2 regions of the Paenibacillus sp. RC84 genome follow, and region 1 is predicted to be linked to the other one. Evidence: riboswitches for the same ligand, from Rfam matches in the RefSeq annotation. Region 1 holds a riboswitch; the other holds the start of a gene.

Region 1 (4,607 bases):
CTCCGCGATCGTGTAGTTTTTGGACAATTCGATGTAATCGAGAAGGTTCGGCGACACCAACTGGTGAGCCACGCGCACGCCCATATCCCGCTCTGGAAAGATAATCCGGTCCACGCCGATTTTCTCAAGCACCTTGGCATGCTGATCGGTCAACGCCTTCGCGACGACCGTTTTAACGCCAAGCTCCTTAAGCAGAATCGCCGCCATGATACTCGCCTGGATGTTGTCTCCGATAGCCACGACGGCGCAGTCGAAATTGCGGACGCCGAGCGAGCGTAGAACCTCTTCGTCCGTCGCGTCCGCAACTACGGTATGGGTGAGCTTGTCGCTCATCTCGTCTACTTTCTCTTCGTCTCTGTCGATGCCCAGCACCTCGTGCCCGAGCTGAGTCAATTCTTGGGACAAGCTGGAACCGAAGCGTCCGAGTCCGATAACTGCATATTGAATGAAAGCCATTGTTTTGTTTCTCCTTAACCTATCGTGATTTTTCCTTCGGGATAACGGTACAGTTCTTTCTCGGCTTTAGGCTGCAGCGCATACGCCAACGTCAAAGGCCCGAGACGTCCGGCGAACATGGTCAGGGCGATCATAACCTTGCCGAACACGGTAAGCTTCGTGGTCAGCCCCAGGGTGAGTCCTACAGTCCCGAATGCCGAAGTCACTTCATACAAAATCATAAGAAACTCGTGATCTTCCGTCGTAGACAGAAGCATGGTAACGAAAATAACAAGAAAGAGTGCAAACATCGTCAGAGTGATCGCCTTCAGGATGCGTTCCTTGCCGAGACGATTGCGGAAGAAGACGATATCTTCTTTTCCCCGCACCATCGCCACGATTGCCCCGACCAGCATCGTAAACGTAGTCGTCTTGATCCCGCCCCCGGTAGATCCGGGAGAAGCCCCGATAAACATCAGGATGATCATGAAAAATTGAGTGGCTTGGCGGAGAGAAGCGAGATCAAGCGTGTTCGCCCCCGCCGTACGCGGTGTGACCGATTGAAAGAACGAAGCGAGAATCTTGCCGCCGAAGTCCAATGAACCCAGCGTTTTCGAATTGGAATACTCGAAGATAAAAATAACAAGCGCCCCGGTCACGATCAGAATGCTTGTGGCGCTCAGCACCACCTTGGAGTGAAGGGTCAGCCTCTTCGTTTTCCGGTAATCCATCACATCGGACATCACGATAAAACCGATCCCGCCCAGAACGATGAGCGCCATCGTCACTACATTGGTAATAAAATCGTCGGCGTAAGCGGTCAGCGAAGAGAATGGGCCGGTAATGGGACCGAACAGGTCAAACCCGGCATTGTTGAAGAAGGAAACGGCATGCCAGATGCCGTAGTACAACCCCTTCGGAAAACCGAGATCCATCGACCAGCGGGCGGTAAAAAGGACAGCCGCGATTCCTTCGATGCTCAGCGAGTAGATCAGTACTTTCCGGAAAAGGCGGACAATGCCTTCCATGCTGCCCTGGTTCAAGGCTTCCTGAAGCAGCAGCCTTTCGCGGAGCGATATCTTCTTGCGCAGGATGAAGGCAAAAAGCGTCGCCATACTCATGAACCCGAGGCCGCCGATTTGAATCAGCGAAATGATAACAATTTGCCCGAACATCGTAAAATGCGACCCGGTGTCTACCACGACCAGACCTGTTACACAGGTAGCCGAGGTGGCCGTGAAGAGGGCGTCGATGAACGGAAGCGGCAGCCCGTCCGTTGACGAGACCGGCAGCATCAGCAGGCCGGAACCGATGAGGATAATGAGGGCAAATCCGAGAACAAGGATCTGCGGCGGCGTAAATCTCGACTTTTTTAACACATAATTTCCTCCTATATGAAGCACAAAAAAGACACTGGAAACCCACTGCCTTTCGGTTATGGTTCCTGCTGTCGCCTACGAGGTTAGCTGACGGATTCGGATGTACAGGCCACCCTATTTACCCTGCCCTATTCAGGCACAAGCGGTAAAATTCACCCCAATGTATGGTTCCCCCGTTTTCCTGCGGAAATTCGGCGTATGAAGTTGCGCGAAGAAATGAATCATCCGCATTATATATCTGTTATTAAACAAGCACAAAGCCCTTTTAACCGGATTTTACGGGGGGAAACCTGGACAATCTTCCTGCAGCTAACTGGGAGTCACGAATTGGCATCCTTACGCAAACTGTGATACGGTTAAAAAAACGATCGGAGAAGGAGCTGACCATGAAAAAATACGGTCTGGATAAACCGCTGCTGCTGCTCGCCCTGACCGGATTCCTTCTATATGCGGCCGTAGTTTTCATCTATAATACCGGAGCCGCTCCCGCCGGTTCCGATCCTTACGAAACGGCAGCCTCCATTACGAAAGAACAAGCCGCGGAGGCAGCGGTCGCATGGCTGCGGCAAAGGCAGGGCGCCGATACCGTAAACGGTTCCGGCGTCGTTACGGGCGGCGGGGCTCCCGGCACATTCGTCAGCTACCAATCGGAGAAGGAACTCAGCGGTTATCTCACCAAAGAGAAGCTTCAAACGTTGTATGACAAAAGCTACGCCAGCCGGGTGCCCGTCGATTACTATCGGGTAGAAGTCACCGAGGCTTCCCCTTCGGTCCGGAAGTCGATCATCGATATCCATATGACCACGAAAGCCGTCATCGGCTGGTCCGGCCTCGGCGGCGAAGCCCAGGCCGCCGTGTCCGCGGCCGATGCGGAGAAGCTCGCCCGGGAAGCGATAGCGAGGCAGGGCTACGAAGAGGCGGAGTTCGAGCGGATCAGCCCGCCTGCCGCCAAGTCCGGTCTGCTGCTGTTCGAGCGGCGGAAAGAGCCTGTCGGGGACGCTAAGCTGACGATCAGCGTGAAACTGGACGGAACCTCCGTTGCCTCGTTCACCCAATCGTTCCGGCTCCCCGACGCTTTTACGTCTTGGCTGGAACACCAGGAGGATACCGCCTCCATGTGGACCCGCATCAGCTTGTGGGGCAACGGCCTGATGGCCCTGATCGCCCTCGGCTATACCGTCCTTAAATGGAGGACGGTCGATTTTTCCCGGGGCGTCCTGCTAACGGCGGTGTATGCCGTGATCTACGTCATGAACAACATCAACATGTATCCGGCTTATAAAGCCGGCAGTACGCTGACGAGCAGCGGCCAGGAAGCGATGCTTTCGATCGTGCTGATCAACTTCGTGACGCTGCTGATGGCCGCAGCCGTCTACTTCTCTTTCACAGCGGGCGATGCCCTGTGGAGACGCGAAGGAAAGTCCGTCATGCCCCGCTGGCGCGACGCCGACTTCGGCTCGCGCGTAACCCGCAGCATGGCGCAGGGCTATCTGCTCTGCCTGTTCCTGCTCGGCCTCCAGCAGGTGCTGTTCCTTGTGGCGGAGAAAGGCTTCGGCGTCTGGTCGGTGAACGACCCGATGTCGTCTCCCCGCAACATGCTGCAGCCCGCTTTGCTTCCGCTGATGGCTTGGGCGGCGGGCATCTCCGAGGAGGCCACCTTCCGGCTGCTCGGCATCGCCCTGTTCAGCAGGCTGCTCCGGTTCAAATGGCTGGCCGTGCTTCTGCCCAGCCTCATCTGGGCGGCGGGACACACCGCCTACCCGATCTACCCGGTGTACACCCGGCTGATCGAGGTAACGGTGCTCGGCCTCGTGTTCGGCTACGCCTTCCTGCGGTACGGCTTCCTGACCGCCCTGTTCGCCCATACGGCCATGGACAGCATCCTTATGGGCTTGTCCCTTCTCACGGGCGAAGGACTGGCAGCCGGCACGCCTGCGCTCGGCCTGCTCTATATGGCGCTGCCCGCCGCCGTCGCCCTTGCGGTATCCTGGCTTCACAAGCTGAGATTTGTGAGCGGAAGCAGGCGGAACCGGCGGCCCGTCTAGAGAGTCGGCGGGTTTGCCTGAAGCGGGGGCAGCGGACCGCCTGCCGGCAGCAAGCCGCCCGGACTCTTGGATACGGCAGCCCGGACACGGCGGCAGTGCGATGGACACGGTCATGCGGCACATCGCCGCGAAGGAGCGGCACGGCGCAAACGGCATAACCGCGTGGCTGCGGCAAGGCCCGGAAACCGGCGGAAGTGCAATCACGCCGACTTGCGCCGCATAAAACGCACAAAAAAGAGGAACCGTCTCAAATGGACGGTTCCTCTTGTTCTTGTTCTCCCCGCAGAGCGGTCAATATTTGTGCGGCGAGTTTCTCGCCGATCCCCAGAGGCCGGAAATCTTCGACCGCGGCCTCTTTGATTTTTTTAACGGACCCGAAATGCTTCAACAGCAGCTTCCGGCGTTTCTCCCCGATACCGGGAATGGCATCGAGCTGCGAAACGACCATCGACTTCGCCCGCCGTTCCCGGTGGAACGTAATCGCGAAGCGGTGGACTTCGTCCTGGATCCGCTGAAGCAGGTAAAATTCCTGGCTGTCGCGCGGAATAGGAACGACTTCGGCGGGGTCGCCGGCCAGCAGCATCGCGGTTTTGTGCTTCACGTCCTTGGACAGGCCGCACACCGGAACGAACAGCCCCAGCTCGTTCTCCAGCACGTCGATAGCGACCGACATCTGCCCTTTGCCGCCGTCCACGATGATCAGATCGGGCAGCGCCAGGTTCTCCTTCAGCACCCGCTCGTAACGGCG
Region 2 (4,607 bases), on a different contig from region 1:
GTTCCAGAGGAAGCAGAAACACCCGGTCCGCATTCTTTAGAAGGGTTCGCACTGAGCCGGCTGCGAGAGCCGGAACGAGGACGAGCAGAACGATCCAAATGTAAGGAAAAGATGTCGGAAGCTGCTGAAGTATTTTTGCATAATAATAGGAAGAAACGATAAAAATCAGGAAAAGAAAACCGAAAAATTGGCTTCTTGCGACATAAGCCCAGTAACGGGACGTTTCCTGGCGGTAATGGTCGAATCTGCGCTTCCACAGCTGACGGACAGCCCCGGCCGTGCCCTCTCTGTGAACGGCTGCTTCTTGGTTCATGCCGGATTCCTCCGCACCAGCTCATAGAACAGCTCGTCCAGGGTCGCATCGGACAGCCCGGTTTGTTGTCTCAGCTCGTCGAGTGTGCCCTGGGCAAGAATTCGTCCCTGATGGAGAACGACGAACCGGTCGCAGTATCTTTCGATCGTGGCCAGGATGTGGGAACAGATCAGGAAGCTGGCGCCCCTGCTCTTGAAGTCCGCCATAATGTCGAGAAGAGAGCGCATCGCCAGCGGGTCAAGGCCGAGGAACGGCTCGTCAATGACATAAAGCGCGGGCTCGACAAGAAACGCATTCATGATCATGACTTTCTGCTTCATCCCTTTGGATAGCTGGCCCGGGAAGCTTTTGCGCTTAGGCTCCATCTGGAACTCGCTCATCAGGCGGCCGGCACGTTCCTTGAACGCTTCCTTCGGAATATCGTAAGCCATCGCCGTCAGTTCCAAATGCTCTTCAATCGTCAGATCGTCGTACAATTCGGGAGACTCCGGGACGAAAGAGTACGAGGACCGGTAGCCGAGCGGATCTTCCTCCAATGTCCGGTTACGGATGCGGACGCTGCCTTCCTGCGGCTTCAGGAGCCCGAGGATGTGTTTGATGGTCGTGCTTTTTCCCGCTCCGTTGAGTCCAATCAGACCGACCATTTCACCTTGTCCGACTGTAATTTCGAGATCGCGGAGAATCGGTTTTCCGGGCAAATAGCCTCCGCTGAGACGGGAAATGTGAAGAATCGGATTCATGCCTTCACCTGCTTTTCTTCAATCGGTTATTGCGGCTTTCGGCCTTTTCGGGCGGATTGCCGTATCTTTTATTATAGTCAAAAAATGCCTGGAAGCCCAATGCCCAAGCGGAACGGCGGAAATGGGGAAAACTAGAAGCGAGATAACGGGAGAAAAAAGGAGAACGACTGCAAGATAATTAGATAAATGCCGTTGGTTTGGTTAAATTTGCTTATTTTTAGGGAATATGCCCCCTTTACAGGTTGGATATTTGAGCGTAATATACTTTCATGATAACTTAATAAACGCCAAGTTTTAACGCTGAGTTTCCGTAAAAGGAAAACGGGGGAACCGCTGTCAAGGTCGGAACAGCTTTGGGCCGATACAACAGGAAACAATTTGGGGTGAATCTCAATGGCAGGTGCAGGCAGCACCGCCGGCGAGTAGGGCAGCTCTCACGGCCCGAATCCGTCAGCTAACCTCGTAAGCGTACCGGGAGAGATACCAACTGTCGTGTCATTCTGTTTAGTCGCGCTCACACACAGGCCACCGGGAAGCTTTCTCTTTCCGATGGCCTTTTTTGTTCCATATCGGACGGGTATTCGACCCGCATAAACATCAAGCGGAGGTGATGCCGACCCCGTAGAGACTGAGAGCAACCGGTCAGCCGGCGGGAAAGAAGCCAATTGCAAGGGTTCCGTTAGGAACCGCCAAATAAACCTAAGTCGCGTCCAAATCATCATGCGTATCACAGAGGCGAGGCTTTGAAGGAGGACCGAAGAAGTGGGCAATATCTCGCAATCAGAGACCCATGTTAAGCGATCATCCAGCATGTCCTTCGCATTGCGATGGAAGCATGAAAACTTGCGTATGATCATTCTTGCAGCTATCATTTCATTCGCTTTGACTTTCATGTTTTTGGTGTTGTTATACGGTACGGCTGGTAAAAGCGTATCATTGGTGGTAAACGGACGAGAAACCGTTGTGGAAACAAGACAATGGGTCCTACAGCGCCTACTGGATGAACAAGCCATTACAATCGGTGAGCACGATCAGGTATCTATGCCGCTTGACGGCAAGATTCAAGACGGTCAGAAGATTGTCATTGATCATGCATCACCCGTGCAGCTAACTGCCGACGGGCAGACACAAACTGTGCATACCACTGCGAAAACGGTAGATCAAGTTCTGCAAGATTCAAATATTTCGCTGGGAGAGCACGACAAAGTGACTCCGGCCAAAGACACGGAGCTTTCAGCCAATGCGGCTATCGAAGTTGTCCGGGTGAAGAAAGAAACGGAAGAAATTTCGGAGCCCATCGCATTCAGTGTGGTCAAGAAATCCGATGAGGATCTGCTGAAAGGCAAAGAGCAGGTCGTACAGGAAGGCCAGGAAGGCGTATTGGTCAAAAAGAAAGAGAAGATTTTCGAAAACGGAAAACTCGTATCCGAGCAAGTTATCGATCAAGCAGTCAAAAACGCCAGTGTGGATAAGATTGTGGCTATAGGCACAAAAAATCCGGTCGTTACGGTGGCAGCCGCATCCGAACCGGTTAAGCCTAAGCAGGTAACTAAAGCAGGTACCGACATAGACGCGAAGAAAATATTAAAGAACGTTACCTTGACCGCTTACTCTTCCGAAGAGCCGGGCGTAGGCAACCGGACCGCCAGCGGAACGAAGCCTGTTCAAGGCCAGACGATTGCCGTAGATACATCAGTCGTGCCGTTAGGCTGGTGGGTGTACATTGAAGGCATCGGATACCGCCGTGCAGAAGATACGGGCGGTGCTATTAAAGGCCAGAAAATGGACGTTTATTTCGACAGTATGAGTTATGCCAAGACTTTCGGTGTGAAACGGGGATATACCGTTTACGTCATCGGTCCGAATAAACCGACACAAGATTAGGATAACATGTTACCTGTAACGAAGATTTACAAACCGGTAACAAACCGTATGCAAAAAGAAGAGGGACACCCTCTTCTTTTTGTGCGCTTAAGAGAGGATAAAGAACATGATCAAAGAAATCATTGTTGTCGAAGGAAAAGACGATACGACCGCTATCAAGCGGGCGGTTGAAGCGGATACGATCGAAACCGGAGGATCGGCAATCAACCGGGCAATTCTGGATCGTATCCGGCTGGCCCAGGAGCGCAGAGGGGTCATCGTCTTTACGGATCCGGATCATGCGGGTGAGCGCATCCGTAAAATCATTTCGGGCAAGGTGCCCGGCTGCAAACATGCTTTTCTCCCCCAGGAACTTGCCGAGAAGCGGGGGGATATCGGAGTCGAGAACGCGACTCCGGACGCTATACGGTCCGCTCTGGCGAACGTAAAGACCGAATATGAGGGCGCCGCGTCTCTTTTGACATGGGAGGATCTGATCGCCGCCGGCCTCGTTGTTCATCCCGATGCAGCGGCCAGACGACTGGAAGTAGGAAAAAAGCTCGGAATCGGGTATTGTAATGGTAAGCAGTTTTACAAGCGCTGCGCCGCTTTTCAAATTTCCCGGGAAGAGTTCGAAGCTGCCGTAGAGCAGTTGGACCGTCCGGATCAATAATTTACGCACAGGCAGCTTTCGTCAGGGACGGAAGCTTGGAGGATGACTATGAAATTAAATGAACAAGGCAGCGGCCCGTCCTTTGCTTCTGAAGATGTGGCAACGCCCAAACGGACCAAAGATATTCTAAACCGGCACAATCTGGTGCTCAAAAAAAGTCTGGGACAGAACTTTCTGACGGACGGCAACGTTCTGCGCAACATCATCTCCGCGGCGGAGCTTACTCCCGAGAAGGGGGCGCTGGAGATCGGGCCCGGAATCGGCGCCCTGACCCAGCAGCTGGCGAAAGAGGCCGGCCGCGTCGTGGCGGTAGAGATCGACCAGCGTCTGCTCCCCATCCTGCGGGAGACGCTGTCGCCCTATCCGACGGCCGAGGTCGTCCACGGCGACGTGTTGAAGCTCGATCTGAGGCAGCTGATCGAGGAGAAATTCTCCGGCTTGTCCGGAATCAGTGTCGTCGCCAACCTTCCGTATTACATCACGACGCCGATCATCATGAAGCTGCTCGAAGAAAAGCTTCCGCTCGAAAACATCGTCGTGATGATCCAGAAGGAAGTGGCGGACCGGATGGCGGCCAAGCCGGGCGGCAAGGAGTACGGCAGCCTCAGCATCGCCGTACAATTCTATTGCGAAGCGGAACTGGTTACAATCGTTCCGCGCACCGTTTTCGTGCCGCAGCCGAACGTCGACTCGGCTGTGATCCGCCTGCGTCTGCGCAAAGGACCTCCCGTCGAAGTAGCGGACGAAGACTTCTTCTTCGAGGTGGTACAAGCCAGCTTTGCGCAGCGGCGCAAAACGATCTATAACAACCTCGGAGCCCGGTTCTTCTCCAAAGAGAACAAACGCGATTTGGAGGCTCTTCTGCTGGAGGCGGGCATCGAACCAAGCCGCCGTGGCGAAACGCTCAGCATGGAGGAATACGGCCGCGTGGCGGAAGCTCTGCGGAACTGCCCGACCTGCAGCAAATAGAAGCGGGCTAATCACCAATTGCCCACCCCTGCCATACGATAGGCTTAGG

What was found. Region 1 has a riboswitch for cyclic di-AMP ahead of ABH899_RS23785 (TrkH family potassium uptake protein). Riboswitches for the same ligand answer to the same signal wherever they lie in the genome.
Region 2: it holds a riboswitch for cyclic di-AMP, as region 1 does, so the genes downstream of both, ABH899_RS27305 (resuscitation-promoting factor) here and ABH899_RS23785 (TrkH family potassium uptake protein) in region 1, are expected to answer to the same signal.

Annotation. Positions count from the first base shown of each region.
Region 1 is NZ_JBGBYL010000011.1:124,616-129,222, reverse strand. Features, by position in the region: gene ABH899_RS23790 (potassium channel family protein) at 1-456, opposite strand, end outside; gene ABH899_RS23785 (TrkH family potassium uptake protein) at 471-1,814, opposite strand; cyclic di-AMP (ydaO/yuaA leader) riboswitch at 1,872-2,021, opposite strand; gene ABH899_RS23780 (CPBP family intramembrane glutamic endopeptidase) at 2,201-3,859, shown strand; gene ABH899_RS23775 (hypothetical protein) at 3,873-4,082, shown strand; gene uvrC (excinuclease ABC subunit UvrC) at 4,107-4,607, opposite strand, start outside.
Region 2 is NZ_JBGBYL010000016.1:46,252-50,858, reverse strand. Features, by position in the region: gene ABH899_RS27315 (ABC transporter permease) at 1-313, opposite strand, end outside; gene ABH899_RS27310 (ABC transporter ATP-binding protein) at 310-1,053, opposite strand; cyclic di-AMP (ydaO/yuaA leader) riboswitch at 1,342-1,536, shown strand; gene ABH899_RS27305 (resuscitation-promoting factor) at 1,816-2,937, shown strand; gene rnmV (ribonuclease M5) at 3,044-3,589, shown strand; gene rsmA (16S rRNA (adenine(1518)-N(6)/adenine(1519)-N(6))-dimethyltransferase RsmA) at 3,638-4,558, shown strand.